2 regions of the Caulobacter sp. SRI_014 genome follow, and region 1 is predicted to be linked to the other one. Evidence: predicted binding sites of a transcription regulator. Region 1 holds the regulator's gene; the other holds the start of a gene.

The links. Region 1 encodes LexA, which represses DNA repair genes until DNA is damaged. Its sites were predicted from a motif close to ATGTTCNCNANNTGTTCT; they were not measured.
Region 2: uvrA (excinuclease ABC subunit UvrA) is a predicted target of LexA. The motif match lies at 6,925-6,942, and genes of this name have one in related genera.

The regions. Positions count from the first base shown of each region.
Region 1 is NZ_JBYCZQ010000005.1:49,365-63,621, forward strand. It holds gene rlmB (23S rRNA (guanosine(2251)-2'-O)-methyltransferase RlmB) at 1-185, shown strand, start outside; gene AC2YG9_RS13015 (hypothetical protein) at 439-2,238, shown strand; gene AC2YG9_RS13020 (TerC family protein) at 2,317-3,066, shown strand; gene AC2YG9_RS13025 (hypothetical protein) at 3,063-3,293, opposite strand; gene AC2YG9_RS13030 (anthranilate synthase component II) at 3,427-4,017, shown strand; gene trpD (anthranilate phosphoribosyltransferase) at 4,038-5,051, shown strand; gene trpC (indole-3-glycerol phosphate synthase TrpC) at 5,051-5,824, shown strand; gene AC2YG9_RS13045 (hypothetical protein) at 6,081-6,323, opposite strand; gene lexA (transcriptional repressor LexA) at 6,487-7,185, shown strand; gene AC2YG9_RS13055 (ComEC/Rec2 family competence protein) at 7,166-9,202, opposite strand; gene gltX (glutamate--tRNA ligase) at 9,279-10,691, shown strand; gene gltA (citrate synthase) at 10,748-12,025, shown strand; gene AC2YG9_RS13070 (GNAT family N-acetyltransferase) at 12,029-12,559, shown strand; gene AC2YG9_RS13075 (hypothetical protein) at 12,556-12,879, shown strand; gene lpxB (lipid-A-disaccharide synthase) at 12,880-14,049, opposite strand; gene lpxI (UDP-2,3-diacylglucosamine diphosphatase) at 14,046-14,257, opposite strand, start outside.
Region 2 is NZ_JBYCZQ010000010.1:43,243-57,499, reverse strand. It holds gene AC2YG9_RS18480 (hypothetical protein) at 1-835, shown strand, start outside; gene AC2YG9_RS18475 (hypothetical protein) at 942-1,916, shown strand; gene AC2YG9_RS18470 (glutathione S-transferase family protein) at 1,926-2,546, opposite strand; gene AC2YG9_RS18465 (hypothetical protein) at 2,554-2,829, opposite strand; gene AC2YG9_RS18460 (hypothetical protein) at 3,032-3,931, shown strand; gene uvrA (excinuclease ABC subunit UvrA) at 3,950-6,844, opposite strand; gene AC2YG9_RS18450 (PaaI family thioesterase) at 6,994-7,410, opposite strand; gene AC2YG9_RS18445 (TetR/AcrR family transcriptional regulator) at 7,472-8,041, shown strand; gene AC2YG9_RS18440 (serine hydrolase domain-containing protein) at 8,034-9,170, opposite strand; gene AC2YG9_RS18435 (DUF1203 domain-containing protein) at 9,510-9,989, opposite strand; gene AC2YG9_RS18430 (ABC-F family ATP-binding cassette domain-containing protein) at 10,182-11,783, shown strand; gene AC2YG9_RS18425 (nucleotide-binding protein) at 11,924-12,583, shown strand; gene AC2YG9_RS18420 (hypothetical protein) at 12,670-12,810, shown strand; gene AC2YG9_RS18415 (flagellar basal body protein) at 12,807-13,247, opposite strand; gene AC2YG9_RS18410 (rod-binding protein) at 13,237-13,560, opposite strand; gene AC2YG9_RS18405 (flagellar basal body P-ring protein FlgI) at 13,560-14,257, opposite strand, start outside.

The DNA of each region.
Region 1 (14,257 bases):
CCGTTATTGTCATGGGTTCGGAGGGCGAGGGCCTGCGACGACTGGTCGCCGAACACTGTGACGTGCTGGCCAAAATCCCCATGCCCGGGGGGTTCGAGAGCATAAATGTGTCAAACGCCGCCGCTATCGCACTCTATGAGTGCAGCCGCATTCGCGCTCCGGGGGAAGAGGTTACCCAAAAGTGAATTTTCCCTTTTGACTTCGCCTCAAGGCGTGATTTGCTCCGGCTTCCGTTGCCGGCGAGCGAATTATCGCCGGAGACATATCGCGATGGGTTCGGGGGTTCCGGTGGCGAACAAGTGGTTGATTTCAACGGCATATGCCGTGTCGTGCGTTGCGTTGCTTGGCCTTACCGGCTGCGGCGGTAGCGCCCCCGACGATGGCTACGCTGGTCCAGCGCCGTCGTCCTACGAGGAAAGTCGCCCGACAGGCGAATTGATGGGCGGCAAGCCCACCTCGCCTCCCCCGACCGACGGTCTGGCCGGTGGCCCCGCCGTCCGTGGCATGGCCGCCATCCCCAACCCGGAGAACCTGCCGCTCGAAGAGCGCCGCCGGATCTATGGCAACAAGTACGATCACCTGAAGTACCGCCCCCTGCCCGGCGCCGGCGACTACGCCCAGGCACAGCCCGGCAAAGGCGGCGCGAAGGCCCCGTCCAAGGCCCTGCGCTCCTACCGCAACGCCCAGGGCATCTGGGTGGTCCACAACGACCCCATCGCCAACCCCGAAGACATGACCGCCGCCGAGCGCCGCCGCATCTACGGCAAGCGCTACGCGCCGGGGCCGAAATCGAGCCCCAAGCGCAGCTGGACCGTCTGGAAGCCTAAGGCCAAGGCCGCCCCGAAGGTCGCCGCCGCTCCGGCCGCCAAGGCTCCGCCGCCCAAGGTGGTGGTCGCCAAGCCGGCGCCGCCGAAAGCCGCCGTCGCTCCGGCCAAGCCCAAGGTCGCCGCCGCTCCCGCGCCCAAGCCCGTCGTGAAACCGGCCCCGGCGCCGGCCAAGGTCGCGCCGCCGGTCGTCGCCAAGGCCGCGCCCGCTCCGGCCCCCGTGGCCAAGCCGGTCGTTCCGCCGCCGGTCGCCAAGGCCCCGGCCGCCGCACCTGCCAAGCCGATCGATCCCAAGATGGCCGCCCTGTCGACGGCGGTCAGCGCCGAAGCCATCAAGGGCGCCACCCTGACCGTGCCGGACAGCCTGGCCAAGGGTGAGGAATCCAAGGTCACCCTGGCCCTGCCGGTCAATCTGCTGGACGTCATCCAGTCGGAAGCCGCCAAGCTGGGCCTGACCAAGGCCGCCAGGAAGTCTGAAGTCTCCGCCACCCTGACCGGCGAGGGCTACACGATCACCCCGAACGCCGCCCAGACCCAGGCCCTGAAGAAGGGCGAGGCCGCCACCTTCAACTGGCAGGTCAAGCCGGGCGACGGCGAGAAGACCCCGCTGAAGGCCACCGTCGAAGGGGCCCTCAAGGGCCAGAAGGGCGCGCCGAAGACCTTCTCCATCGCCACCCTCGAGCAGGTGGTCGCCAACACCATCGAAACCGGCAAGTCGCAGGCCAAGAAGCTGGGCTTCAACCTCGACAAGCTGGCCATTCCCGGCCTGAAGCCGATCAAGATCGGCGAGACCGTCATCCCGCCGGGCGCCACCACGGCCGCCATCATCGCCTTCGTCATCGGCCTGATCCTGTTGGCCATGGCCCGCAGCGGCGCCGGTCGCCGGGCCCGCGACGAGCGTCGCCGCAAGTTCCGCACCATGACCGACTACGGCCGCGTCGAGCCGGAAGCGACACCGGAGAAGGATCATTCGGTCAATCCGATGATCGCCGCCGCCGGGGGCGCCGCCGCCGGAGCCGCCGCAGCCATGACCTTCGGGCATCATGACGACGACCACGGCAAGGCCGAGGCGGTGCATGACGACCACGGCGCCGACCATCACAGCGACACCGCGCCGATGACCTTCCACAGCGAAGAGTCGCACGACGCCCACGCGGACCATGGCCATGGCGATCATGGTCATGCGGCCCCGGCCCATGACGACCACGGGCATGGCGCCCACGCCGCGCCGGCCGACCATGGTCACGACGCCCATGCCGCCGCCCCGGCCCCCGACGCGCACGGCCACGACGCCCACGGCCATGACGGCCACGGTCACGACAATCACGGCCACGCCGCCGATGCTCATGGCCATGACGACCGCGGCCACGCGGCTCACGACGATCACCACCATCGCGAACCCGAGCACGCCTGAGGGCAATTCGGGACGCGACCTGAAAAACGTCAGCCGTCGGTCCTTGCAAGGGATCGGCGGCTGACGCATTGAGGGCCCATGTTAGAGAGCATTCTTGGACCCGACCTGGCGAGCGCGGGCGCCGCCCTCCTCCAGGTCCTGATGATCGATCTGGTGCTGGCCGGCGACAACGCCGTCGCCGTCGGCCTGGCCGCCGGCGGCCTGCCGCAGGAACAGCGCAAGAAGGCCATTCTCTACGGCCTGATCGCCGCCGTGGCCCTGCGCATCGGCTTCGCCCTGATCACCGTGCAGCTGCTGGCCGTCATCGGCCTTCTGCTGGCCGGCGGCGTGCTGCTGCTGTGGGTCTGCTGGAAGATGTGGCGCGAGATGCGCGACACCGCATCCGATGGCGAGGAGCAGGCTCAGGCCGCGCTGGACGACGACCCGAACACGGTGCCGCAGGTCAAGCCGGCCAAGTCGTTCAAGTCCGCCTTCATCCAGATCCTCATCGCCGACGTCTCGATGAGCCTGGACAACGTCCTGGCCGTCGCCGGCGCCGCCCGCGAGCACCCGGGCATCATGGTCTTCGGCCTGCTGCTCAGCATCGCCCTGATGGGCGTGGCCGCCACCTGGATCGCCAAGCTGCTGCACAAGCATCGCTGGATCGGCTACGTCGGCCTGGCCATCGTGCTCTACGTGGCCCTGCACATGATCTGGGAAGGCCATCGCGAGGTCGTCGCCCGCACCCGCAACGAGGCGGCGTATAACGCGGTGGTCCCGGGCTTCATGGACATCACCCCCGCCGAGGCGGCCAAGTACCGCCAGGAAGGGCCGCCCAAGGCCCACTAGCCGGCGGGAATATCCACCCGCGATTTGGGCAGGTCCCCGCCCGGCGCCGGCGCGGTCAGCATGGCGAAGGCCAGGGCCAGCGAAGCCACGGCCAGCAACGCCCCCGCTCCGATCGCCGCCCAGGTCGAGTCTTTCGGCAACGGCGGCTTCAGCAGGCCGCGCGCATAAGCGATGGCCTCGGGCTCGATAGCCGTGGGGTGAACGGGCAGCGCGGAATCGGCGGGCATCGGCCAATCATCGCCGCCCGCCCCCGCAAAACAAGTCCCCCATCGGCGCGGCCGGCCCTCTTCCAGTTTTTCGGCGCCGGCTTCAACGAATGCGCCCGTTCCCCTCGCCCATCATCCCCGCTAGAAGCGACCCATGATCCTGGTGATCGATAACTACGACAGCTTCACCTACAACCTCGTCCATTACCTGAACGAGCTTGGGGCCCAGACGCTTGTCCGGCGCAATGATGCGCTGACCGTGCAGGAGGCGCTCGGCCTTCGCCCGGCCGCCATCCTGCTGTCGCCCGGTCCCAAGGCCCCGGCCCAGGCCGGCATCTGCCTGCCCCTGCTGCGCGGCGCCCCGGACGACATGCCCATATTCGGCGTCTGCCTGGGCCACCAGGCCATGGGCGAGGCCTACGGCGGCGATGTGATCCGCGCCAAGTCGATCATGCACGGCAAGACCAGCCCGGTGCTGCACGAGGGGGCCAGCGTCTTCAAGGACCTGCCCAGCCCCTTCACCGCCACCCGCTATCACAGCCTGGCCGTCGACCGCGCGACCCTCCCCGCGGAACTGGAAGTCACCGCCTGGACCGAGGACGGCGAGATCATGGGCCTGGCCCACAGGACCCGCCCCGTGCACGGCGTGCAGTTCCACCCCGAAAGCATCGCCACAAACTGCGGCCACCAGCTGCTGGGCAATTTCCTCGATCTGGCCAATGTGCCCCGAACGGCCATGGTCTAAGAACAGCCGTGGTCTAAGACATGTCCGACGCCTTCAAGCCCCTCCTCGCCCGCCTGGCGGACGGCCAGACCCTGTCGGAATTCGACGCCGAGGAGTTCTTCGCCGCCTGCCTGCGCGGCGAGCCGACCCCGGCCCAGATCGCCGCCGCCGTCACCGCCATCCGCCTGCGCGGCGAGACGGTGGGCGAGCTGACCGCCTGCGCCCGCGCCATGCGCCGCGCCGCCGTCACCCTCGATCATCCCTACGAGGTCGTGGATACCTGCGGCACCGGCGGCGATGGCCTGCACACCTTCAACATCTCCACGGCCAGCGCCCTGGTCGCGGCCGGCGGCGGCCTGAAGATCGCCAAGCACGGCACCCGCGCCCTCAGCTCCAAGTCCGGCTCCTCGGACGTCCTGGCCGCCCTCGGGGTCAAGATCGACGCCGGCCTCGAGCAACAGCGCAAGGCGCTGGACGAGGCCAATATCTGCTTCCTGTTCGCCCCCGCCCACCACGGCGCCATGCGCCACGTGCTGCCGGTCCGGGCGGAGCTGGGCTTCCGCACCATCTTCAATCTGCTGGGTCCGCTATCGAACCCGGCCGGCGCCAAACGCCAGGTGCTGGGCGTCTACGACCCTCGCCTGCTGGAGCCCCTGGCCCGCGTCCTGGGCGCGCTCGGCGCCGAGCGGGCCTGGACCGTCCACGGCTCGGGCATGGATGAGATGACCGTCACCGGCCCCACCATGGTCTGCGAATGGCGCGACGGCGGGGTGCGCAACTTCAACATCACCCCCGACGCGGTAGGCCTCCAGAAGCACAGCCTCGACGAACTGACCGGCGGCACGCCGGAGGTCAACGCCGCCGCCCTGACCCGCCTGCTGGACGGTGAGAAGGGGGCCTACCGCGATGTGGTGCTGCTCAATGCCGCGGCCGCCTTCCTGATCGGCGACAAGGTCGAGACCCTGCGCGAAGGGGTCGAGCTGGCCACCGCCGTCATCGACGACGGTCGCGCCAAGGCCGCCCTGGCCGGCCTGGTCGCCGCGACCCACAGCTGATGGCCGACATTCTCGCGAAGATCGCCGCCTACAAGCGCGAGGACGTCGCCGCCCGCAAGGCCGCCCGGCCGACGGTCGACGCCAGCGGCGCCACGGCCCCGCGCGGATTCCGCAAGGCGCTGGAGGCCAATTCCGGCGACCGCCTGGCCCTGATCGCCGAGATCAAGAAGGCTTCGCCCTCCAAGGGCCTGATCCGCGCCGACTTCGACCCGCCGGCCCTCGCCCGCGCCTATGAGGCCGGCGGCGCCGCCTGCCTGTCGGTCCTCACCGATGGTCCCAGCTTCCAGGGCGACGACGCCTACCTCGTCGCCGCCCGCGCCGAAGTCGCCCTCCCCTGCATCCGCAAGGACTTCCTGGTCGATCCCTGGCAGGTCGCCGAAAGCCGCGCCCTCGGGGCCGACGCCATCCTGGTCATCATGGCGATGATCGACGACGCCCTTGCCGCCGACCTGATGGCCGAGGCCGCCCGCCACGGCATGGACGCCCTGGTCGAGGTCCACGACGAGGCCGAACGCGACCGCGCCCTTGCCCTCGGCGCTACGCTGCTGGGCGTCAACAACCGCGACCTGCGCAGCTTCGTCGTCGACCTCGCCGTCACCGAGCGGCTGGCTGTCGATCTGCCGGCGGACATCCTGCTGGTCACTGAAAGCGGCGTCTTCACCGCCGACGACGCCCACCGCATGGCCCGCGCCGGCGCCCGCGCCATGCTAGTCGGCGAAAGCCTGATGCGGCAGGCGGATGTCACCGCCGCCACCCGCGCCCTGCTGGCCTGAAATAAACTCCGGGCGAAATTCAAGGCCCTGATTTTCCGGGCCTCCGGGCCATCCCGCCGCGTAGGCCGGCGCGATCACAAACAGACCAACAATCCCCGCGCCCGGACCCACGCCTCACCTACGCCGGAGCCTACGCGCCCCGCCGGTCGGCCAACATCAAAGCCACCGCTTCCTCAGTGTTTTCAACGCCTGCCCCCGAGGGCCGCCCATGGCGCCCGCCGATCCCGGCTATAATGGTAAGCCGCTTCGATAGGGCTCAGCCCGCTGCCGCCGTCCGCAGCGGGGCCACGCTCGCGGGCGGCGCCGCGCGCCGCCCCATGGTCCAGTTGCCGCAGACCCGAACCTTCGGGTTCGGCGCCGACCAGATCTCCCCGCTGTCGTCCAGCGCCACCACCCAGATCAGATGATGCTCCTGACCATAGTCGATGACCGCAAACGCATAGCCGTTCCCTTTGTCCTGGACGGTGACGGGCAGGCAGGGATTGAGTTGGGTGAACATGAAGCACGCGGCCGCTGATGGGGACTGATCAACGGCGGAAAATTCCGCTTGTTCCTATGTCGGATGAGCAACGCGGTTAACTTGACATCAAGAAAGAACACCTAGAGAACATCCATATCGTTTGCGATTTGTTCCCACTGAATCGCGCCTGGAGAGCCCGCCCATGCTGACCCGCAAGCAGCACGAACTTCTCATGTTCATCCACGAACGGATCAAGGAATCCGGCGTCTCGCCGTCGTTCGACGAGATGAAGGACGCCCTGGACCTGGCCTCCAAGTCCGGCATCCACCGGCTGATCACCGCCCTCGAGGAGCGCGGCTTCCTGCGCCGCCTGGCCCATCGGGCCCGCGCGCTGGAGGTGGTCAAGCTGCCGCAACAGGCGACCACCTCGGCCCCGGCCGGCGGCCGCCAGACCTTCAAGCCCCAGGTCGTCGAAGGCTCCCGCGCCGCCATGAGCGGGCCCGAGCCGGCCAACGATGTACGCGAGCTGTCGGTGCTTGGCCGCATCGCCGCCGGTGTGCCGATCGACGCCATACAGCACGAACGTTCCGTCATGCCGGTGCCCGAAGCCATGCTGGGCGCCGGTGAACACTATGTCCTGGAAGTCGACGGCGACTCGATGATCGAGGCCGGCATCCTTGACGGCGACTACGTCGTCATCCGCCGCACCGACCAGGCCACCAGCGGCGAGATCGTTGTCGCCCTGGTCGAGGGCGAGACCGCCACCCTGAAGCGCCTGCGCCGCAAGGGGGCCTCCATCGCCCTGGAGGCCGCCAACCCCAAGTACCAGACCCAGATCTACGGCCCCGACCAGGTGGCCGTGCAGGGCAAGCTGGTCGGCCTCATCCGCCGCTATCACTGATAGTCCAGGGGCGCCTGCCGCGTAGCGGCTGCGCCCAGACGATCCGCCAGCCCTGCCCCTGGCGGTAGAGTTCGGCGGAGCCGCCCTTCCTGAAGTCGGCGGCGCTCAGGATCAGGTCGGACCGGCAGCCTTGCGGAGCCTCCGACCGGAACACGACAACCCTGGCCGCGCACAGCTCGGCCAGGGTTTTCTCATCCGGGACCCGGCGCTGATTCCATTGCGCCACCTCCCCCAGGCACCGGCGGCGATTGCAGTCGAAAAGGTCCGGGGAATCCACGTCATCCAGCGTCAACCCGCGCCTGCGGGCCCAGACCTCCAGGGCGAAGCGCCGACTTTCCGGCCGGGCCGGGATGGCCTGCTCGCCCCGACGGATCGCCAGGGCTGAGCCATCGGAGGCGATCCACAGGTCCGGCGGCGCGGGTCTCGGCCAGAGCGCGACGGTCAGCGCCAGGGGGACACCCAACCAGCGGAGGCGTCCCTGCCACAGGCAAAGGATCAGGATGCCGAGGAAGGCGACCGGTAGGGTCCAGGCCGGGCCGCTGGCGACGGTGACCTGCGCACCTGGCGTTTGAGCCGTCTGACCGGCGATGGCCAGCATCAGGTCGATCGACCAGCCGGCTACGGCGAGGAACGGTCCGCCCAAGCCCAGCGGCTCCAGCGCGGCGCCGAGGGCAAGAAAGGGCATCATCACGAAGCTGGATATCGGCGCGACCAGCAGGTTGGCCACCAGTCCATAGGAGGCGACGCGGTTGAAATGGTGCATGGCGAACGGCCCCGTCGCCAGACCGGCGACTAGGCTCATCGCGATGCTGGCTCCGATCCAGACGGCGACCGCCTGCGGAAAGCGGATCCACCAGGGGGTCGAGATCTCCTTCACCGGGTTGGGCAGACGTTCGACCAAGGCCACCAGGGCGGCGGTGGCGGCAAAACTCATCTGGAAGCCGGGCTCGGTCGCGGCCTCTGGATAGAGGATCAGGATGACCATGGCTGCCACGGCCAACGCATCGAGGCTGATGGCCCGCCGGTCGAACAGGACGGCCAGAAAGGCCACACCGGCCGTGATCGCCGCCCGCACAGCCGGCGACGGCGCGCCGGAGACGACAAGGTAGGTGGCCACCGCCGCCATGCCGAGGACGGCAGCGGTCTTCTTGCCGTTGATACGCAGGGCCAGCCAGGGCCAGGCGGCGATCAGCAATCGGGCCAGAGCGAAGGCGAAGCCCCCGACAATGGCCATGTGCAGGCCGGAAATGGAGATGATGTGCGCCAGCCCCGAAGCCCGCATGGCGTCGGTCTGCTCTTTGGTTATCCAGGCCTCGTGGCCGGTGACCATGGCCGCGCCCATGCCGCCGGCGTGCTCGCCCATCTGGTCGACGATGCGCCGAGCCAGGCTCCAGCGCATGGCGTTGACGCCCATCGCCCATCGCAGGGCCAGCGGCGGCTCGGCCAGGGCGATGGCCTGGGGCTGCGACACCGCGAACCCGACGCCGCCGACCCGGTCGAACCAGGCGTCGCGGGCGAAGTCGTACGAGCCGGGGCTGGACGGCGGCGGCGGTGGACCAAGGCCGGCGCGCAGGCGGATGGACTGGCCCGGCCCGACGACCGCACCCTCATCGACGGTCAGGCGGACGCGGTACGGCAGTTCATTTTGCTCGAGGCCCTCGATCCGCGTCGGCGCGATCAGCAGCCGGCCGCCGCTGGAGCCCGGACTGGCGACGTCCAGCACCCAGCCCTCGACCACGGTCGGCTTTTCGAAGTCGGGGGAGACAGGCGCCCGCACCAGCTCGGTGCGGACCTTCCCCGCGACCCCGCCCAGCACCACCAAGGCCGCGAGCCCGGCCAGAAGGAACCAGCCGCCGCCGCGCGTCAGCCGGTTCACGGTCCAGGCTCCCGCGACCGCCGCGACGCCGAGCAGCGCCGCCAGCCACAACGCCGGCTCGCGCGGCAATCCCATATAGGCGGCGGCCCCCAACCCGAAGGCCACCGGCGCCAACAGCCGCCACCGCGTGCGCTGGGCCATCACCTCTTCGAGCAGGGTGGGACCGCCCCGAATCCATGTGCTAAGACGCCCGCCCAATCGAGCGGTCCGAGATCCGATGTCCTCTGCTACCCCCGTTGTCACACGGTTCGCCCCTTCGCCCACCGGCTCGCTCCATATTGGAGGGGCAAGGACGGCGTTGTTCAACTCCCTGTTTGCCCGCCACACCGGCGGCAAGTTCCTGTTGCGCATCGAGGACACCGACCGCGAACGCTCGACCGAGGCCAATGTCCAGGTGATCCTCGACGGCCTCCGCTGGCTGGGCCTGGAGTGGGACGGTGAGCCGATCTTCCAGTTCGCCCGCGCCGACCGTCACCGCGAAGCCGTGCAGCAGCTGATGGACGCCAGCAACGCCTACCGCTGCTGGCTGTCCGGCGAGGAGCTGGAAGCGGCCCGCACCGCCGCCCGCGAGGCCGGCCATGCCCTGCGCTCGCCCTGGCGCGACCGCGAGCCGACCGCCGCCGACCTGGCCAAGCCCCATGTCATCCGCTTCAAGGGCCCCAAGAACGGCGACGTCATCGTCCGCGACCTGGTGCAGGGCGACGTCACCTTCCGCAACCGCGACCTCGACGACCTGATCATCCTGCGCTCGGACGGCGTGCCGACCTACAATCTCGCGGTCATCGTCGATGACCACGACATGGGCGTCACCCACGTCATCCGTGGCGACGACCACCTCAACAACGCCGCCCGCCAGACCCTGATGTACCAGGCGCTGGGTTGGGATGTGCCGCTGTTCGCCCACATCCCGATGATCAACGGCGAGGACGGCGCCAAGCTCTCCAAGCGCCACGGCGCGCAGGCGGTCGGCGAGTTCGCCGACATGGGCTACCTGCCCGAAGCCCTGCGCAACTACCTGGCCCGCCTGGGCTGGAGCCACGGCGACGACGAACTGTTCAGCGATGAGCAGGCAGCCGAATGGTTCGATGTCGCGGATGTGAACAAGGCCGCCGCCCGCCTCGACTGGGCCAAGCTCAACTACGTCAACGCCCACTACATCAAGCTGGCCGACAACGCCCGCCTGGCCGGACTGGTGGCCGAGGTCTTCGCCCGCCGGGGGGCGCCCCTCAGCGTGGCTCAGGTCGCCCGCCTTACCGCCGCCATGCCGGGCCTCAAGGACCGGGGCAAGACCCTGCTGGAACTGGCCGACCAGGCCCTCTTCCTGTTCGCCCAACGCCCTGTTTCCATTGATGAAAAGACCCGCGGCCTGCTGACCGAAGAGACCATCGCGCGCCTGCGCCGGCTGGCCGAAGGCCTGGCCAGACAGAACGACTGGTCGGCCGAGGCGCTCGGCGCCTGGCTCAAGGCCTTCGCCGAATCCGAAGGTGTGGGCTTTGGGAAGATCGGCCCGCCGCTGCGCGGCATCCTCACCGGCGGCGCGCCCTCTCCCGATATGGGCATAACCCTCAGCGTGCTCGGCAAGGAAGAGTCTCTCGGCCGGATCGAGGATGCGCTTTCGCCCGGCAAATGAGGCGCTATAAGGCGTGCCGAACAGACGTTTGCTATCGAGACTGAGAAGGACTGGGAATGGCGGATAAGGCCACGCTGACCATCGGTGACAAGACCATCGAAATGCCGGTCCTCAAGGGGACGACCGGCCCCGACGTGGTGGACGTCCGCAAGTTCTACGCGGAGTCGGACATGTTCACGTTCGACCCCGGCTTCACCTCGACCGCCAGCTGCGAGAGCAAGATCACCTACATCGACGGTGACGCCGGCATCCTGCTGCACCGGGGCTATCCGATCGACCAGCTGGTCGAGAAGTCGAGCTTCCTGGAGGTCTGCTACCTGCTGCTGCACGGCGAGCTGCCCAACGCCGCCGAGTTCGAGAAGTTCGAACACAACATCACCTACCACACGATGTTGCACGCCCAGTTCGACCGCTTCTTCGAGGGCTTCCGCCGCGACGCCCACCCGATGGCGATCATGACCGGCGCGGTCGGCGCCCTGTCGGCCTTCTACGCCGACAGCATCAACGTCGACGACGCCCGCGAGCGCGAGATCAGCGCCCACCGCCTGATCGCCAAGATGCCGACCATCGCGGCCCGCGCCTTCAAGTACCACATGGGCCAGCCCTTCGTGTCGCCGCGCAACAACCTCTCCTACTCGGAGAACTTCCTGCGCATGTGCTTCGCCGTCCCGGCCGAGGACTGGGTGCCGAACCCGATCCTGACCCGCGCCATGGACCGCATCTTCATCCTGCACGCCGACCACGAGCAGAACGCCTCGACCTCGACCGTCCGCCTGGCCGGGTCTTCGGGCGCCCATCCGTTCGCCTGCATCGCCGCCGGCATCGCCTGCCTCTGGGGCCCCAGCCATGGCGGCGCCAACCAGGAAGCCCTCGAGATGCTCGAGGAAATCGGCACCGTCGACAAGATTCCCGAGTTCATCGAAGGGGTTAAGGCCCGCAAGTACAAGCTGATGGGCTTCGGCCACCGCGTGTACAAGAACTTCGACCCGCGGGCGACCGCGATGCAGAAGACCTGCCACGAGGTCCTCGGCGAACTGGGCATCAACGACCCGCTGCTCGAAGTGGCCATGGAGCTGGAGAAGATCGCCCTCTCCGACCCCTACTTCATCGAGCGCAAGCTGTACCCGAACATCGACTTCTATTCGGGCATCACCCTGCGGGCGATGGGCTTCCCCTCGACCATGTTCACCGTGCTGTTCGCCCTGGCCCGCACCGTCGGCTGGATCAGCCAGTGGAAGGAAATGTTCGAGGATCCGGGCCGCAAGATCGGCCGCCCGCGCCAGCTCTACACCGGCGCCACGAACCGCGACTACGTCGCCATCGACAAGCGCTAAGGCATGGCCGGCGCGGTGAGGATCGCTCCCATCGCGCCGCACCAGCTGCCCGGGCTCATCCCGGCGTTGAGCGACATCCTGATCGAAACAGTGCGGCTGGGAGCCAGTGTCGGGTTCCTGGCCCCCTTGTCTCTGGACGAGGCCCAAGGCTTCTGGACGAAGGTCGGCGAGGCGCTGGAGAGCGGCGAGCGTCTGATGTGGGGCGCCTGGGAGGGTGAGACCCTGGTCGGCACGGTGCAGATCGTCGTCGGCATGCCGGACAACCAGCAGCACCGCGTCGACCTGGTGAAGCTGATGACCCACCCGGCCCACCGCGGGAGCGGTCTCGGCGCGGCCCTGACCCTGGCGGCTGAAGCGGAGGCCGCGCGGCTCGGCAAGAGCCTGATCGTTCTGGACACCGTGGCCGACAACCCGGCCCAGCGGCTCTACGAGCGGCTTGGCTACGCGGCGGCCGGGGTGATCCCCGACTACGCCCGCTCCAGCGCCGGCCCGCTGGAGCCGACCTGCATCATGTTCAAACGGCTAGGCGCGTGAGCCGGCGCGGTCTTGCGATCCTCGGCGGCGCTGGCTTCATCGCCATCTTCCTCGCCCTGGTCCCCCTCGTGAGCTGGCTCAACCGCCCCAACCTGCAGCGGCTGGAGACGGCGCGGCGGGTCCTGGCCGAGGCGGGGTATCCGAACGCCCGGCTGTCCGGCTCCCAGCAAGTCAGCAACATGGCGCGCTGCCAGGTGGGTCAGGTGTTCAACAAGGGCCGCGCCTATCGGTGGGACACCAAGACCCACGGCGGTGTCTTCTGCCTGCCGGAAGACGGCCGCCCTCCCCGCATTCTGCTCGACACCATTCGGTTCAAGTAGTCAGGCGGCGCGTTCGGCCAGCAGCTTGAGTACGGCGTCGGCGGCAAGTTCAGCCGGATCGACCGTCGGGCGGCCCATCTTCGCAACGGCCTCGTACTGGGCCGCGATCTGGGCCGTCCGCAGGGATTCGTTGTCCAGCCGGTCGCCGATGGCCGAGGCCAGCATCGGGCCGTTGCAGGCGTTCTGCAGGTACTCGGGCGCGACCATGTCCTGGGCGGCGATGTTGAACATCGTCACCCAGGCCGACTTGAAGACCAGCATGACCAGCCGATAGCTGACCGGACCCAGACGATAGCCAACGACCATGGGACAGCCGGCCAGGGCCAGCTCGGTGGTCACCGTGCCGCTGCAGGCCAGGGCGACCGTGCCGGCGGCGAAGGCGTCGTCCTTCAGCTGGGCGTCCTCCAGGACATGCACCGGGAAGGGCCAGGCGGCGATGCGCTCCTTGACCATGCCGGCCACGGTGGCGGCCAAAGGCATGACGATCTGCAGGTTCGGGCGGTCGGCCTTCAGACGCAGGATCGCGTCCTCGAAGGGCGGAAAGACGTGGCGGATCTCGGCCGGGCGGCTGCCCGGCAGGACCAGAAGGATGGGGTCGGCAGCGTCCGCGCCGATGTGGGCGCGCAGCCGGGCCGGGTCGGCGCCGGAGAAATCACGGATCAGGGTGGGGTTGCCGACCGTGGTGACGGCCAAGCCCTCGCGCTCGAACCAGGGGGCGTCGAAGCCGTGGATGGAGAGCAGGTGGTCGACGGCTTTGGCGAGCGTCTTTGCGCGGCCCGGCCGGCTGGCCCAGACCTGCGGCCCGACGTACTTCACCAGCGGCATCTTGGCGTCGAGTTTGCGCAAGGCATGGGCGACGCGCAGGGTGAAGCCCCAGCTGTCGATCAGGACGGCGATGTCGGGCTTCTCACGCGCCGCCAGAGCCGTTGTCTCGGCCACCCGCCGCTTGACCATCGGCAGGGCGCGGACGCCCTCGATAATGCCCAGAATGGACAGCTGGGCGATGTCGAAGGGGCTCTCGACCCCCTGCGCCGCCATCTTCTCCCCGCCGACCCCGACGAAGCGGACACTATCGCCCAGGCGAGCCTTGAGCGCCCGCGCGAGACCGGCCCCGAGGGAGTCGCCGGACGCCTCCGCGGCGACCAGCATGACCGTCAGGGGCTTGCTCACGGGGCCTTGTGCTCGACGCCGAGCACGAAGAGGCCGAACTCGTCAGCCGTGGCGATGACCGCCTCACGGTCAACGATCAGCAGACGCCCCGCCTCCCCCACCACGCCGGCCAGGCCGGCCTTGGCCGCGCCGCGGATGGTGGCGACGCCGATGGTCGGCAGGTCGACCCGCAATTCCTGGATCGGCTTGGGCGCCTTGGCGATGACGC
Region 2 (14,257 bases), on a different contig from region 1:
TATCAGCGTCGTGCCGGTTCTGTTCGTGCTGCCGGCGCTGATCGAGATCTTCAAGACGGTCGGCGCCTCGATCGGCAGCAACGTCGAACCGGATCATGCCGAGATGATGCGGCTGTCGAGCCAGATCAACATCATTCAGCCGATCAGTTGGCTGGCCCAGCTGGTCGTCCACGGCCTGGTCACCGGCGCGGTGTTCCGCGCGGTGCTGCATCCCGAGCAGAAGAGCTGGTTCTACATGCGGCTCGGCATGGGCGAGGTCATGTTGGTCGCCACCAGCCTGGTCATGTACATCATCGCCACCTGCGCCATGTTCATCCCCTTCCTGGCCGGCTTCGTCGTCGGGCTGGCGCTGTGGTGGGTCTCGCACGCAGCGGCGATCATCGTCGGCATCCTGGTCGCCCTGATCGGGCTTGGGGTCGTCATCTGGGGATGCCTGCGCTTCTCGATCGGCCTGCCGATGAGCCATGACCGCAAGGAATTCCTGCTGTTTGAAGCCTGGAAGAAGACGGCGGGCAACGCCGGGGCGCTGCTGGGCGCGGGCCTTGTCGCCTTCATCATCGGCTGGCTGATCGCCATGGTCATCATCGGCGCCATGTTCGGCGTGGGCGCCTTCCTGCTGTTCAGCAACGGCGGCTTCGAGGCTCTGCAGGCGCTGGACGACAGCAAGGACTTCGCCGCCTTCTTCACGGCGGAGCGGACCCAGACCCTGCTGATCTTCGGCGGGCTCTATCTGATCGTGGCCACGGCGGTGCAGGGCTATGTCCTGACCATCATGGGCGCGCCCTGGGCCGACGCCTACCGCCAGCTGGGGCTGCCCAAGGAAGAGGTGTTCTGAACCCCCACCAGACCTGTCGCGTTGATCTCGAATGCTGGCATAAGCTTGGCCTGTCGATGGGTGAAGCGAATCAGCCGACCCGAGACTGGGGATAGATCGGTTCAAGATGTCCTTTTCGCCCGTTCAGGCGTCCTTCGAGGGCTTCCGCTTTATCCGTGACCGGCCGCGGCCGGTGACGGTGTGGATGATTGCGCTGCTGGTGCTCAATCTGGCCGCGACGCTGTTCAACCTGTCGCCCTGGCGCCAGCGGCTGACCGAGTTCCAGAGCCAGAGCGACTTCCAGTGGTCCTGGGCCATGCTGATGGACCTGGCCCTGCAGCTGCTGCCCGCCGCGGCCATCGCCCTGTTCCTGACCTTCGCCAGCCTGTGCGTCGTCGCCCCCTCCATCTTCCGGGTGATGCTGGGCAAGACGCACGGGCCGGTCTTCCGCCTCGGCGTCGACGAGGCGCGGATGTTCTGGCTGTTTCTGGCCATGCTGCTGGTCATCAGCCTCTTCGCCATCCCCTCGGGGATCGCGCTCGGCCTGACCCTGGTTGTGGCCAGGCCGGTGGCGGAGGCCGTGGGGCTGGCCGACACCCTCAGGCTGGCCGGGCCGCTCGTCTCCTTCCTGTTGCTGGCCTACATCGTCATCCGGCTGTCGCTGTCGGCGCCGATCGCCATCGATCAGAAGCGGCTGGACATGATGGCTGCTTGGCGGATGACCCGGGGGGTCTTCTGGCGGTTGTTCGCCGGCATATTGCTGGCGCTGATCTGGACCCTGCTGGTGGCGCTGGCCTCCTTCTTCGTCTTCCTGGTCCTGGCGATCCTTTTCACCTTTGTCATCGGACTGCCGGCGGAAAGCATCGAGCAGTTCCTGATGCCGGGCGACCAGGGCCTGCTGAACCTCTTCGGGCCGGGGCCGATGCTGTGGCGGGTCTATGAGTCGGCCCTGCTGACCATCCTGTTCTGCGTGGTCTGTTCGGCGGTGGTCTATGCCTATCGCGAACTCTCGCCGCCCCACGACGAGGCTGGCAGCGACGAGTCGGCCGACGCCGACGGTCCCGAGGACGGCGACGTCCTCGAGCACGAAGCGGCGGTCTAGCCGTTCAGATCAGCTGTTGGCGCTGGCGCTCGGGCGCTCGCTGACGCGGGCGTGCCAATCGCGCAGGGCGGTGGCGGTTTCCGGAATTTCCAGCCCGGTGAAGGCGGCGAAGTCGATGGTCGACTGGGCGCAGATGTCGGCCATGCCATAGGTCTGGCCGGCGATGAACGGACCACCGGCGGCCAGTTCCTTGTTCAGCCAGCCGCAGCCACGGGCATAGAGCTCGCGGTTCGATTCGCCGAAGTCGTTGAACTGGGTCAGCAGCGCGGCGGTCAGGGGATGGGCGTGACGCCAGAACATCCCGACCGGGGTCATCAACTGGAACTCGATGCGGCGGATCCACATGTCGACCAGCGCCTGCTCGACGGCCGTGACGCCGAACATCGGCGGCTCGGGATACAGGCTTTCAAGATAGCGGCAGATGGCGACGCTTTCGGAAATCGCCGTGCCGTCGTCGAGCACCAGAGTCGGCAGTTGGCCCAGGCTGTTGCGGGCCTTGTGCTCGTCGCTCTTGTGCTCGCCGCGACGCATCTCCACCCGGGTCTCGGGCAGGTCGATGCCTTTTTCGGCCACGAAAATCCGCACCCGGCGCGGATTGGGCGCCGGGTTGCGCTCGCCGTACAGGATCACAGGTGGATCAGCTGCAGGGGTTGGTGGCGCAGGTGGTCAGGCCGGCGCGCTGCTGGGCTTCCAGGTCGCGCTTGTCCTGCTCGGCCTGCTTTTCCCAATCGTTCTGCGTGCGGCAGACCTTGGTGGGGAAGCGGGTGCCGAGCACCGGGGTCTTCTTGCAGACCATCCGGTTCGGATCCTTCTTGGCTTCCTGCTTGGCCCCTTCGCCCGGCTTGCCGGTTTCGGCGGCGATGCTGGCGGTGGCGAGGGTCGCGCAAGCGAGAGCGACGAAAATGACCTTCATGGGAGACTCTTCAACTAGAGATCGAGGAGGACCGGCCTCCCCTGCAGGCCGACCGGATTAACGATCGTAACATGATGGAACCCGAAATGCCACTGTGGCCCAAACTGAGCATCCGCGACCTGTCGCCCCCCTATCGCTCCGCGGCGGACGGTCTGATAACCAAAGGCGGCGGCCCGGTGCGACGGGCGTTCGGGAGGATGTCATGAGCGAGTTTTCGGCGACCGACGCGGCGCTGGGCGGTTTCGGCCTGGCGCGGCATAACCCCCGTACCATCCTGGCATGGGCCGTGGTGGCCTTCATCAGTTCGCTGGCCAGCTTCGCCGCCATGACCCTGCTGTCCGGAGGCGCCTTCGAGGAGTTCCGCACCCTCGGGGCCTCCAATCCGGAGAGTGTCGATCCAGGCCAGATCATGGCCATCTACGCCAGGATGGGCCCGGCCTACGGCGCCTCGATTCTCATCTCCCTGGTTACCGCCGGCCTGCTCAACGCCTCGGCGGCCCGCCTGGTGCTCAACCCGTCGGACACCCGGGGCTTCGGCTATGTGCAGCTGGGGGGCGACGAGCTGCGCCAGGTCCTGCTGGCCGTGGTGTTGAACGTGATCTTCCTGGGCATCTGGATCGCCGTCGGCGCGCTGGTCGGTCTTGGCTATGTCGTCGGCGGGGCGGCGCTGTCGGCGCTTCTCGGCTTGCTGGCCTTCCTGGTCGCCATTTTCGCCAGCATCTTCCTGGCCGTCCGCCTGTCGCTGTCCAGCGCGGCCACCTACGCCGAGCGGCGCCTCGCGATCCGCGACTCCTGGCGGCTGACCAAGGGCCGGTTCTGGCCGCTGCTGGGGACCTACCTGCTGGCCGGCGTGCTCGGCATTCTGGTCGTCATCCTGGTGCTGGCGATCACCATGGTCGTCATCATGCTGGCCTTCGGCATGGCGGCGGCGGGCGGGGCGATGAACCCGACCTTCGAGAGCATCGGCATGCTGTTCAGCCCGGCCAGCCTGATCTATTTCGCCCTGCTGTCGTTCGGCTCGGCGCTCGGCTACCTGATCTTCCTGACCCCCGCGCCCGCCATCTACAGGCAGCTGACCGACCAGCCGAACGCCTTCGACTGATCGGGGGTCTGATCGGGCTCAGGCCCGCTTCTTGCGCCGCTCGGCCGCCCGGTCGCGGTGGCGCTTCAGCAGGACGTCGAGGTAGCGGCCGGTCCAGCTTTCCGGGATCGCCGCGACCTGTTCGGGGGTGCCGACGCCGACGATCTCGCCGCCGCCGTCGCCGCCCTCGGGGCCGAAGTCGACCAGCCAGTCGGCGGTCTTCACGACGTCCAGGTTGTGCTCGATGACGACCACGGTGTTGCCCTGGTCGACCAGCTCGTGGAGCACCTCCAGCAGCTTGCGCGTGTCCTCGAAATGCAGGCCCGTGGTCGGCTCGTCGAGGATATACAGCGTCCGCCCCGTCGCCCGCTTGCTGAGCTCCTTGGACAGCTTCACCCGCTGCGCCTCGCCGCCTGACAGCGTCGTCGCCGACTGGCCGACCTGCACATAGGTCAGGCCGACGCGCTTCAGCGTCTCCATCTTGTCGCGGACCGGCGGCACGGCCTTGAAGAACTCGGCCGCCTCCTCGACGGTCATGTCCAGGACGTCGCTGATCGACTTGCCCTTGAACAGGATCTCCAGGGTCTCGCGGTTGTAGCGTTTGCCCTTGCAGACATCGCAGGTGACATAGACGTCGGGCAGGAAGTGCATCTCGATCTTGATCAGCCCGTCGCCCTGACAGGCCTCGCAGCGGCCGCCCTTGACGTTGAAGCTGAACCGCCCCGGCCCATAGCCGCGCGCTTTGCTCTCGGGCAGGTTGGCGAACCAGTCGCGGATCGGCTGGAAGGCGCCGGTGTAGGTGGCCGGGTTCGACCGGGGCGTGCGGCCGATCGGGCTCTGGTCGATGTCGATGACCTTGTCGAAGTTCTCCAGCCCCTCGATCCGCTCGTGCGGCGCGGGCGCGTCCGAGGCGTTGTTCAGCCGCCGGGCGGCCGCCTTGTAGAGGGTCTCGATCGTGAAGGTCGACTTGCCGCCGCCCGACACCCCGGTGATGCAGGTGAAGGTGCCGACCGGGATCTCCGCCGTCACGCCCTTGAGGTTGTTGCCGGTCGCCCCGACGACGCGCAGCACCTTCTTCTTGCTGATCGGCCGGCGCTGTTCGGGAACCTCGATCTCGCGCGTGCCGACCAGATATTGCCCCGTAATGCTCCTGGGGCTGTTCATGATGTCCTGCGGCGTGCCCTCGGCGCAGATCTCGCCGCCGTGGATGCCGGCCGCCGGGCCCATGTCGATGACGTAGTCGGCGGTCATGATCGCCTCCTCGTCGTGCTCGACCACGAGGACCGAGTTGCCGAGGTCGCGCAGGCCCTGCAGCGACTGCAGCAGGCGGGTGTTGTCGCGCTGGTGCAGGCCGATGGACGGCTCGTCGAGCACGTACAGCACGCCCGTGAGCCCCGAGCCGATCTGGCTGGCCAGCCGGATACGCTGGCTCTCGCCGCCCGACAGGGTGCCGCTGGCGCGGGACATGTTGAGGTAGTCGAGCCCGACATCGACCAGGAACCGCAGGCGGTCGTTGATCTCCTTCAGGATCCGCCGGGCGATCTCCATCTGCTTTTCGGTCAGCTGGCCCTCGAGGCCGGCGAACCACTCCTTGGCCGGCCGGATGGCCAGGCCGGAGACTTCAGAGATGTTCTTGCCGGCGATCTTCACGGCCAGGGCTTCGGGCCGCAGACGGGCGCCGCCACAGGCCTCGCAGGGGGTGTCGGACTGGTAGCGGCCCAACTCCTCGCGCACCCAGCTCGAGTCGGTCTCGCGCCAGCGGCGCTCGAGGTTGGGCAGCACGCCTTCGAACGGCTTCACCACCTCGTACTTGCGGGCGTTGTCGTCGTAGACGAACTTGATCTTCTCCGTGCCCGTTCCGTAGAGCACGACCTCATGGGCCTTCTCCGGCAGGTCGTGCCAGGGCTTGTCCATCGAGAAGCCGTAGTGCAGCGCCAGGGCCTGCAGCGTCTGGGTGTAGAGCGGCGAGGGCCCCTTGGCCCAGGGCGACACCGCCCCCTTGTGCAGGCTCTTGTCCTTGTCCGGAATGATCATGTCGGCGTCGAACGCCAGCTTGGCCCCCAGGCCGTCACAGACCGGGCAGGCGCCCGCCGGATTGTTGAACGAGAACAGCCGCGGCTCGATCTCGGCGATGGTGAAGCCGCTGACCGGACAGGCGAACTTCTCGGAGAACAGCAGCCGCTGCGGCTCCTTCTCGCCCTCCTTGGCCTCCGCCCATTCGGCCACGGCCAGGCCGTCGGCCAGGCGCAGGGCCTGCTCCAGGCTGTCGGCGTAGCGCTGCTCCAGGCCTTCCTTGGTGACCAGCCGGTCCACAACGACGTCGATGTCGTGCTTGAACTTCTTGTCGAGCTCGGGCGCGTCCTCGATCGGATACAGCGTCCCGTCGATCTTCAGCCGCTGATAGCCCTGCTTGCGCCACTCGGCGATCTCCTTGCGGAACTCGCCCTTGCGGTCGCGGACCACGGGGGCCAGCAGGTAGATACGCTCGCCCTCGGGCAGGGCGGTCAGCTTGTCGACCATCTGGCTGACGGTCTGGCTCTCGATGGGCAGGCCGGTGGCCGGCGAATAGGGAATGCCGACCCGCGCCCACAGCAGGCGCATGTAGTCGTGGATCTCGGTCACCGTGCCGACGGTGGAGCGCGGATTGCGGCTGGTGGTCTTCTGCTCGATGGAGATGGCCGGCGAAAGGCCCTCGATCAGGTCGACGTCCGGCTTGCTCATCAGCTCCAGGAACTGGCGGGCATAGGCCGACAGGCTCTCGACATAGCGGCGCTGGCCCTCGGCATAGATCGTATCGAACGCCAGCGAGCTCTTGCCCGACCCGGACAGGCCGGTGATGACCACCAGCTCGCCGCGCGGGATATCGACGCTGACGTCTTTCAGATTGTGCTCCCGCGCGCCGCGCACGCGGATGAAGTTCAGCTGTTCGGCCATGATGTCCCGAGAACGCAGAAGCCGGCCCGAAGGTCGCGGCGCAACGGCAATATGTAGTGCTCAGGACCGGCATTAACACAAGAACAAGATGCGAACAAACGTCGCGGACGGGACTTGTTGCCAACCTGTGGCAACAAGGGTCGCCCGGATCAGGCGGCGCGGACCACCGAGAAGGTGGCATTGGCCCGCGCGCAGGGCTTGCCGTCGGCGGTGACGAAGCACTGGGCGAAGCAGATCGACTTGCCGACCTTCACGAAGCTGGTCGTGAACTCCAGCCACTGGCCCTGCCTGGCCACCCCGACATAGTCGGTGGTCATGCTGGCGGTCAGCAGGCCCGACAGGGCCTCGCGCCCGGCCTGTTCGACGCAGGACAGGCCCATGGCGTTGTCGGCCAGGGCCGCGATCAGGCCGCCGTGCGCCAGGCCGCGGCTGTTCACATGCGCCTCGCTGACCCTAAGGCCCAGGATCACCGCCTCGCCCGGGACGACCTTGCTGAAGATCGGCTCCCAGGGATCGGTCAGGCCGCTCTTGCGGAAATGGGGTTCAAAGCCTTCGGGCGTTTGCATCGGTTCAGCTTTCATTTAGACCGGTCTATATAGTTTCTGAGAACGCCCGGGACCGCAAGTCATGTCCGCCAAGCCCAAGCATCGCCAGGCCATCGTCTCCGCCGCCGTGCGCCTGTTCCGGCGGCAGGGCTACGCCGCCACGGGCCTGGCCCAGATCGTCGAGGCCAGCGGGGCGCCGAAGGGGTCGGTCTACCACTACTTCCCGGCCGGCAAGTCGGCCATCGGGGCGGCCGCCGTGACGGCGGCCGGGGAGACGGTGCGGGCGACCATCGCCGCCCTGCCGGCGGGGACGCGGCCCGGCGACTTCCTGCGCGAGTACGCCCGGCTGATGGGCGGCTGGCTGCGGGCCTCGGGCTTCCGGGACGGCTCGCCCATCGCCTCGGTGGTGCTGGAACAGGCGGCGCAGGACGACGAGATCGCCGCCGCCGCGCGGCAGGTCTACGCCGCCTGGCGGGGAGCGATGGCCGCACGGCTGCTGGCCAGCGGGCTTGGTGAAGCGGCGGCGGACCGGGTCGCCCTGCTGGCGATCACCAATCTGGAAGGCTCGCTGATCCTGGCCCGCGCCGAGCGCTCGGAGGCGCCGATCCTGGCCGCCGCCGAGGCGCTGGCGGACCTGGCCGACGTCAGCTGAGCAACAGCCGCCGGATCTCGTTGAACATCATGTGGTTGAGCCCGATGGCCCGGCCGTCGATGGCGTCGTGCAGCGACGAGACCTTGGCCACGACGATGTCGTTGGCGCGGTCGAGGAACAGGTTCTGCCCGTGGATGCCCATGGCGAACAGCACCTGCGGCGCGTCGTCGATGACGTACCAGCCGCTGCGGTAGCGCATGGTCATGCCGCCGAAGGCCCTGGCGAACTCGCCCTTGCGCCAGGCCTCGGCGTCGCCGCCCGTGGCGATGTCGAGGATCCAGGCGGTGGGGATCATCGGGTCGTCCTCGACGATGCGCTGGCCCAGCCGGGCGAAGTCCCGCACCGTCGCGCAGACGCCGCCGGTCGTGCGCGGCGAGCCGGCGACGTCCAGGGTGACGGCCGCGTCGTCCTCGGCCCCGGCCGGCGTCCACAACAGCTCGCTGGCCAGCTCCGAAAAGGCCCGCCCCGACGCCCGCTCGATGACCCAGCCCATCAGGTCGGTATTGGCCGAGACATAGGCGAACGGCCCGCCATGCACGGCCGGCGGACCCTCCAGCCCGGCCAGGAAGGCATGCAGCCCGCCGGTCGTCTCGCCCGGCCCCAGCGGCTCCCAGCCGCTCGCCAGGCCGTAGGCGTGCTGCTGCCCGACGGTCAGCTGCACCCCGGCCCGCATGTCGAGAAGCTGGCGCAGGGTCGCCCCGGCATAGGGCCCATTGGCCATCTCCGGCACATAGGTGGTGACCGGCGCCGCCGCATCCAGCACCCCCTGGTCCGCCAGCACCCCGACCAGCAGCCCGACCACCGACTTGGTCGCCGACATCAGGATATGCCGGTCATGCGGGCCCAGGCCGTTGGCGTAGGTCTCGAACACCACCCGGCCGCCCTTCAGCACCACCATCCCGTCGGTCGCCGTCGCCGCCAGCACCGCCTCCAGCGACAGGCTCTGCCCACCGGCCCTCAGCGCAAAGCCGTCCAAGGCCCCGGCCGGGCCCTGCGGCAGCGCCCAGGCCGACCCGGCCCAGATCGGCGCCGTCGGCATCAGCGCGTCGATGTTGCGGAATGCCCAGCGATTGAACGGGCTGCTGCGCCAGTTGGAGAGATCGGCGCCGATGTCGGAGGGCGAGGTCATCGGGCGCTCCATACGCCTCGCCACCGCCCCTGTCAGCGCCGGGCCCGAAAAACCCCGGCCGGCCGGGGCCTGCATGAATATGTCTAGACATATTCATCGGCCGCACGAGCCTCCGGACCCCGGAGCCGCGCCTTCGGATGGAAACGCACGCCCGTCCGGCTGTTCGCAGGGTGGTTCCCGGCCGCGCCCAGGGTGGTCGCTCAGCGGTCGCAATGACCTCTTGGGCCGCCGACCGGACGGGTCCAGGTTGGTCTTTTCGCACTGATTTATTTACACTTTTCGCCAGGCCGAGATGCTGACAATCGGCATTCGAGGTATAATGGTCGCCGCTTCGATAGGTCAGAGTTCGGCTGGTCGCCTGTCGATCCGCGCCGCGAAGCAACCCCGCCTCGCGTAGTGGGCGTGCAGGTAGGCGACCCGGTGGTCTGCCAGCCAGGCCTCGATAAGTGGCGCTGCCTCGCGGCCCTCGATCACCTCGGCCTCGACCATCATGTCGTTGCGGTCGAAGGCGCGCAGGGCGAGCAGCCGGCGCTCCATGGCCAGGGGCAGGGCGTCCATGATCACCGCCGTCTGTTCGGCGGCCTCGCGGACGTAGATGGCGTGGCGGCTGCGGTAGGGGCTGTCGACAGGGAGGTGCTCGTGGTTCAGCAACAGCACGGTTTCGCCGGGCTCGGCGTCCTCGAGGGTGATGCGGCAGGGGGCGCCGGCCGGGGCGTCGACGCGGACGCGGATCGCGCCCTGTTCGGCCAGGGCGGCATCGCTGAGGCCAAACAGCGGGCGGAAGGGTTCGGCCGGCAGGCCGGTGACGGTGAAGGGCATGGGGGTCTCCTTTTCGGCCCCGTTCTGGCGGACCGGCGCGTCAACCACACTCCGCTGCTTGCTCGACAATCGGCAGGGTCGTCCCTATATCGGCCGCCAAGCCGGCAATCGGGCCGCACAGCTAGGAGAGCGCTTTGATCATCGCGACGGACCCCCGTTTCGCCCTGAACGCCTCTCCCGCCGTGAGCTCCCATGTCCGCCCTGATCACCCTGGATTCCGTTTCCGCCGCCGCGCCTGACGGCCGCGTCCTCTTCGAAAACCTGACCCTGGCCATCGGCCGCGAGCGCACCGGGCTCGTCGGCCGCAATGGCGTCGGCAAGACCACCCTGCTTCGGATCCTCACCGGCGAGGCGCCCGCGCGCGCCGGCGCGGTGAGCGTAGAGGGCCGCGTGGCCGTGCTGCGCCAGGCGCTGCAGCCCGCGCCCGGCGCGACCCTCGCCGGGCTTCTCGGAGTCGAGGACGCCCTGGCCCGGCTGGCCCGCATCGAGGCGGGAGAGGGCAGCGACGATGATTTCGCCGACGCCGACTGGACTCTGCCCGCGCGCCTCGACCAGGCGCTGGCCGAAGTCGGGCTGGACGGGCTCGAACCCGGCCGTCCCGCCACCGCCCTGAGCGGCGGCCAGGCCACCCGCGCGGCGCTGGCCGCCGTGCTGCTGGCCGAACCGGACGTCATCCTGCTCGACGAGCCGACCAACAACCTCGACCGCGAGGCCCGCAAGCTGGTCGCCGACGTCTTGCGAAGCTGGCGCGGCGGGGCCCTGGTGGTCAGCCATGACCGCGCCCTGCTGGAAGGCATGGACCGCATCGTCGAGCTCTCGCCGCTCGGGGCCAGGGTCTACGGCGGCGGCTACAGCCTCTATCGGGCCCGCAAGGATGAGGAGGCCGCCGCCGCCGAGCGTGACCTGGAGGTCGCCGCCCGCGACGCCGCCCGGGTCAAACGCGAGGCCCAGGCCGCCCGGGAACGCCAGGACCAGCGCGACGCCGGCGGCCGCAAGTTCGCCGCCAGGGCCAGTGAACCCAAGATCCTGCTTGGGGCCCAGAAGCGCCGGGCCGAGGCCACCGCCGGCCGTGTCGACCGCCTGGCCGAACGCAAGCAGGACGAGGCCCGCGAAGCCCTGGACGCCGCCGGCGCCCGGGTCGAGCGGACCCGCGCCCTGACCTTCGACCTGCCGCCGAGCGGCTTGCCTGCCGGTCGGACGGTGCTCGCGCTCGAGGACGCCGCCTTTGCGTGGCCGGGCGGGGCGCCGCTGTTCGAATACCTCGACCTGACCATCACCGGTCCGGAGCGGATCGCTATCAGCGGCGCCAACGGCCGGGGTAAGACCACCCTGATCCGCATCGCCGCCGGCCAGCTCGAGCCGACGGCGGGGACGGTCCGCCGGCCGGTCCCGGCCCTGATGCTGGACCAGCGCACCGATCTGCTGGGCGAGACGGAGACCATTCTGGAAGCCTTCCGCCGCCTCAACCCCGGCGCCGACCGCAACGCCGCCCAGGCCGCCCTGGCCCGGTTCCTGTTCCGCAACACCGCCGCCGACCAGATCGTCGGCTCCCTGAGCGGCGGCGAGCGGCTGCGGGCGGCCCTGGCCTGTGTGCTGGCCGGCGAGGCCCCGCCTCAGTTGCTGATCCTCGACGAGCCGACCAACCACCTGGATCTCGACTCGATGCGGGCGGTCGAGCGGGCCCTGTCGGCGTTCGACGGCGCCCTGCTGGTCGTCAGCCACGACCCGGCCTTCCTGACGGCCGTCGGAATTGAGCGTGAACTCGATATCGGGGCGCTCATTCCCAGCGGCTGAACCCCAGGCCCAGATTGTGCCGCTGTTGCATGCTCGGATAGTCGTGTTACGGGAACGCCCCGGGGGTAGACCTTGTCCAAGAGAGTCGTCACGTCCGGCCTTGAAGCGGCGCGCGTCCTGAGCGCCGGCGCGGCGCGTCCTTGAGGACGCTCGCCGTCCTTTCCCGCAAGGGCGGCACCGGCAAGACCACGGTCTCGCTGCACCTGGCCATGGCCGCCTGGCTGTCGGGCAAGGGTGTGCTGCTGGCCGATTGTGACCGCCAGGGTTCGGCCCAGGAGTGGCGGCGCGAGCGCCAGATCGGCGGCCCGGTGGTCTTCTCGACCAAGACCCCGGCGCTGTTCGCCACCCAGCAGGCGGCCCAGCGGGCCGGCCGCGACCTGATGGTCATCGACACCAGCCCCTCCGCCAGCGAGGACCTGGCCGAGGCTGTACGCTGCGCCGATTTCTGCCTGATGGTCCTGCGCCCGAGCTTCCTGGACGTTCGGGCGGTGCGCGAGACGGCCGAACTGGTCAGCCGCTTCGGCAAGCCGGGCGGTTTCGTCATCAACCAGGCGCCGCCGCGCCGCAATGGCCGCGAGATGGCCTGCGTCGGCGACACCGTGGCCCAGCTGGCCGCCATGGGCCGGCCGGTCCTGCCCATCGGCTTGCGCGCCCGCATCGCCTATCAGTCGGCGGTGGCCGAGGGCCGCTCGGTGCAGGAAACCGCGCCGCAGAGCGCCGCCGCTCTCGAGATCGGCGGCCTGTGGCGCGAGGTCGAGGCCCAGCTGTGGCCGGCCGCCCTGCCGGCCGTAGCGGAGTAGGCCAGACTTAATTTCGGCGGCGGCCGGAACAACCGGCCGGGTCATCCACTTCCTCACCTGGCGCGTAACTATGCCGAGGGGTGGTCATGACCGATCTGAAATCGAACATCGCCAAGGGCCTGATCGCGGCGCTCTGCTCCGTTCTGGCCGTGGCCGCCGGCGCCGCTTCGGCGCGGCAGGAAGCCCAGACCGCGCACCAACACGCCGCCGTGGAGCGCTCGCTCTAGGCCGAGCGGTTCAGGGTTATGGCGCGCGCATCGGCGCCAACGGTGGTCGCGCCGGGGCCATAGCCCGGGCCGGCGCTGCGCTGGGCGACCACTTCATCGGCGATGGCCTTGACCAGCCCTTCGGTGACGGTGCGGGCGGCTTCCAGGGCGCGACCTTGGCGGGCCAAGACCGCGTCGAAGGCTTCGGTCGCCCGCATAAGAGCAATGCGCTGGTCCATCGGCGCCCCGGCGATCAGGGCGGGTTGGCTGCGAACCCTGGCCGACTCGTGACGGTAGAGGTTGGCCAGGCGCGAGGTCTCTTCCAGCTGGGCGGCGGCGGCCTGCGGCCGGCGCTGCTCGAAGGCAAGGGCCTGGTCGGCGATCAGGCCGGTCAGGCGCTCGGTCAGGATGATCAGCTGGCCAACGCGGTCGGTGGCGTCACGGGCATCAAGCGCCATGGGAAACCTCTACTTCCTGCAAACCTTGCATCTTCAGCATTTCGCGCTCGACGGTGGCCGCCAGGCCGATGCCGCCCGACCGCGAGACCTGCTTGGCCACCGCGTCGGAGAAGAACGACTTGAACATCTCTTCGCCCTGGCCGCCGCCGAACGGGGCCTCGGTTTCGACGCCCTTGAACATCTGGGCGAGCATCACGGAGAGAAAGCTGGACTCGAAATCCTGGGCCGACTGCTTGATCTTCGAGCGGGTCATGTCGAGCGCGGGCGTCTGACCCAGCAGCACGTCGACGGGGGCGGCGATGGGTCCGCTCATCAGATCACCTCGATGTCGGCTTGCAGGGCGCCCGCGGCCTTGATGGCCTGCAGGATGGAAATCATGTCGCGCGGCGTGACGCCCAGGGCGTTGAGGCCGGACACCAGGCTGGACAGCGAGGCGCCGCTCTTGAGGGTGAGCAACTGACGGCCCTTTTCCTCGTCCACTCCGACGGCTGACTGGGGAACGACGGTGGTCTGACCTCGGCTGAAGGGCGCCGGCTGGCTGACCGCCGGGCTTTCCTGGACCGTGATGGTGAGGTTGCCCTGGGCGATAGCGACCGTGCTGACCCGGACATTCTCGCCCATGACGATGACGCCGGCCACTTCGTCGATGATCACCTTGGCCCCGGTGTCGGGCTCGACGACCATGTTCTCGATGGCCGTCACGAACGGCACGATGCCGGCCCCCATCGGCGGGCGCAGGGTGACGGTGCCGGGGTTATCGGCGTTGGCCGTGCCCGGGTATTTGGCGTTGATGACGTCGGCGATGCGGCGGGCGGTGGTGAAGTCGGGATTGCGCAGGGTCAGGCGAACCTGACCCATGTTGGCCATCTGGAAGCCCAGCTCCCGTTCGACGACGGCCCCCCCGGCGATCCGGCCGGAGGTCGGCACGCCCTTGGTGATGGAAGAGCCCGAGGCCCCGCCGGCCGAGACCGAACCGGTCTGCACCGTACCCTGGGCCAGGGCATAGGCCT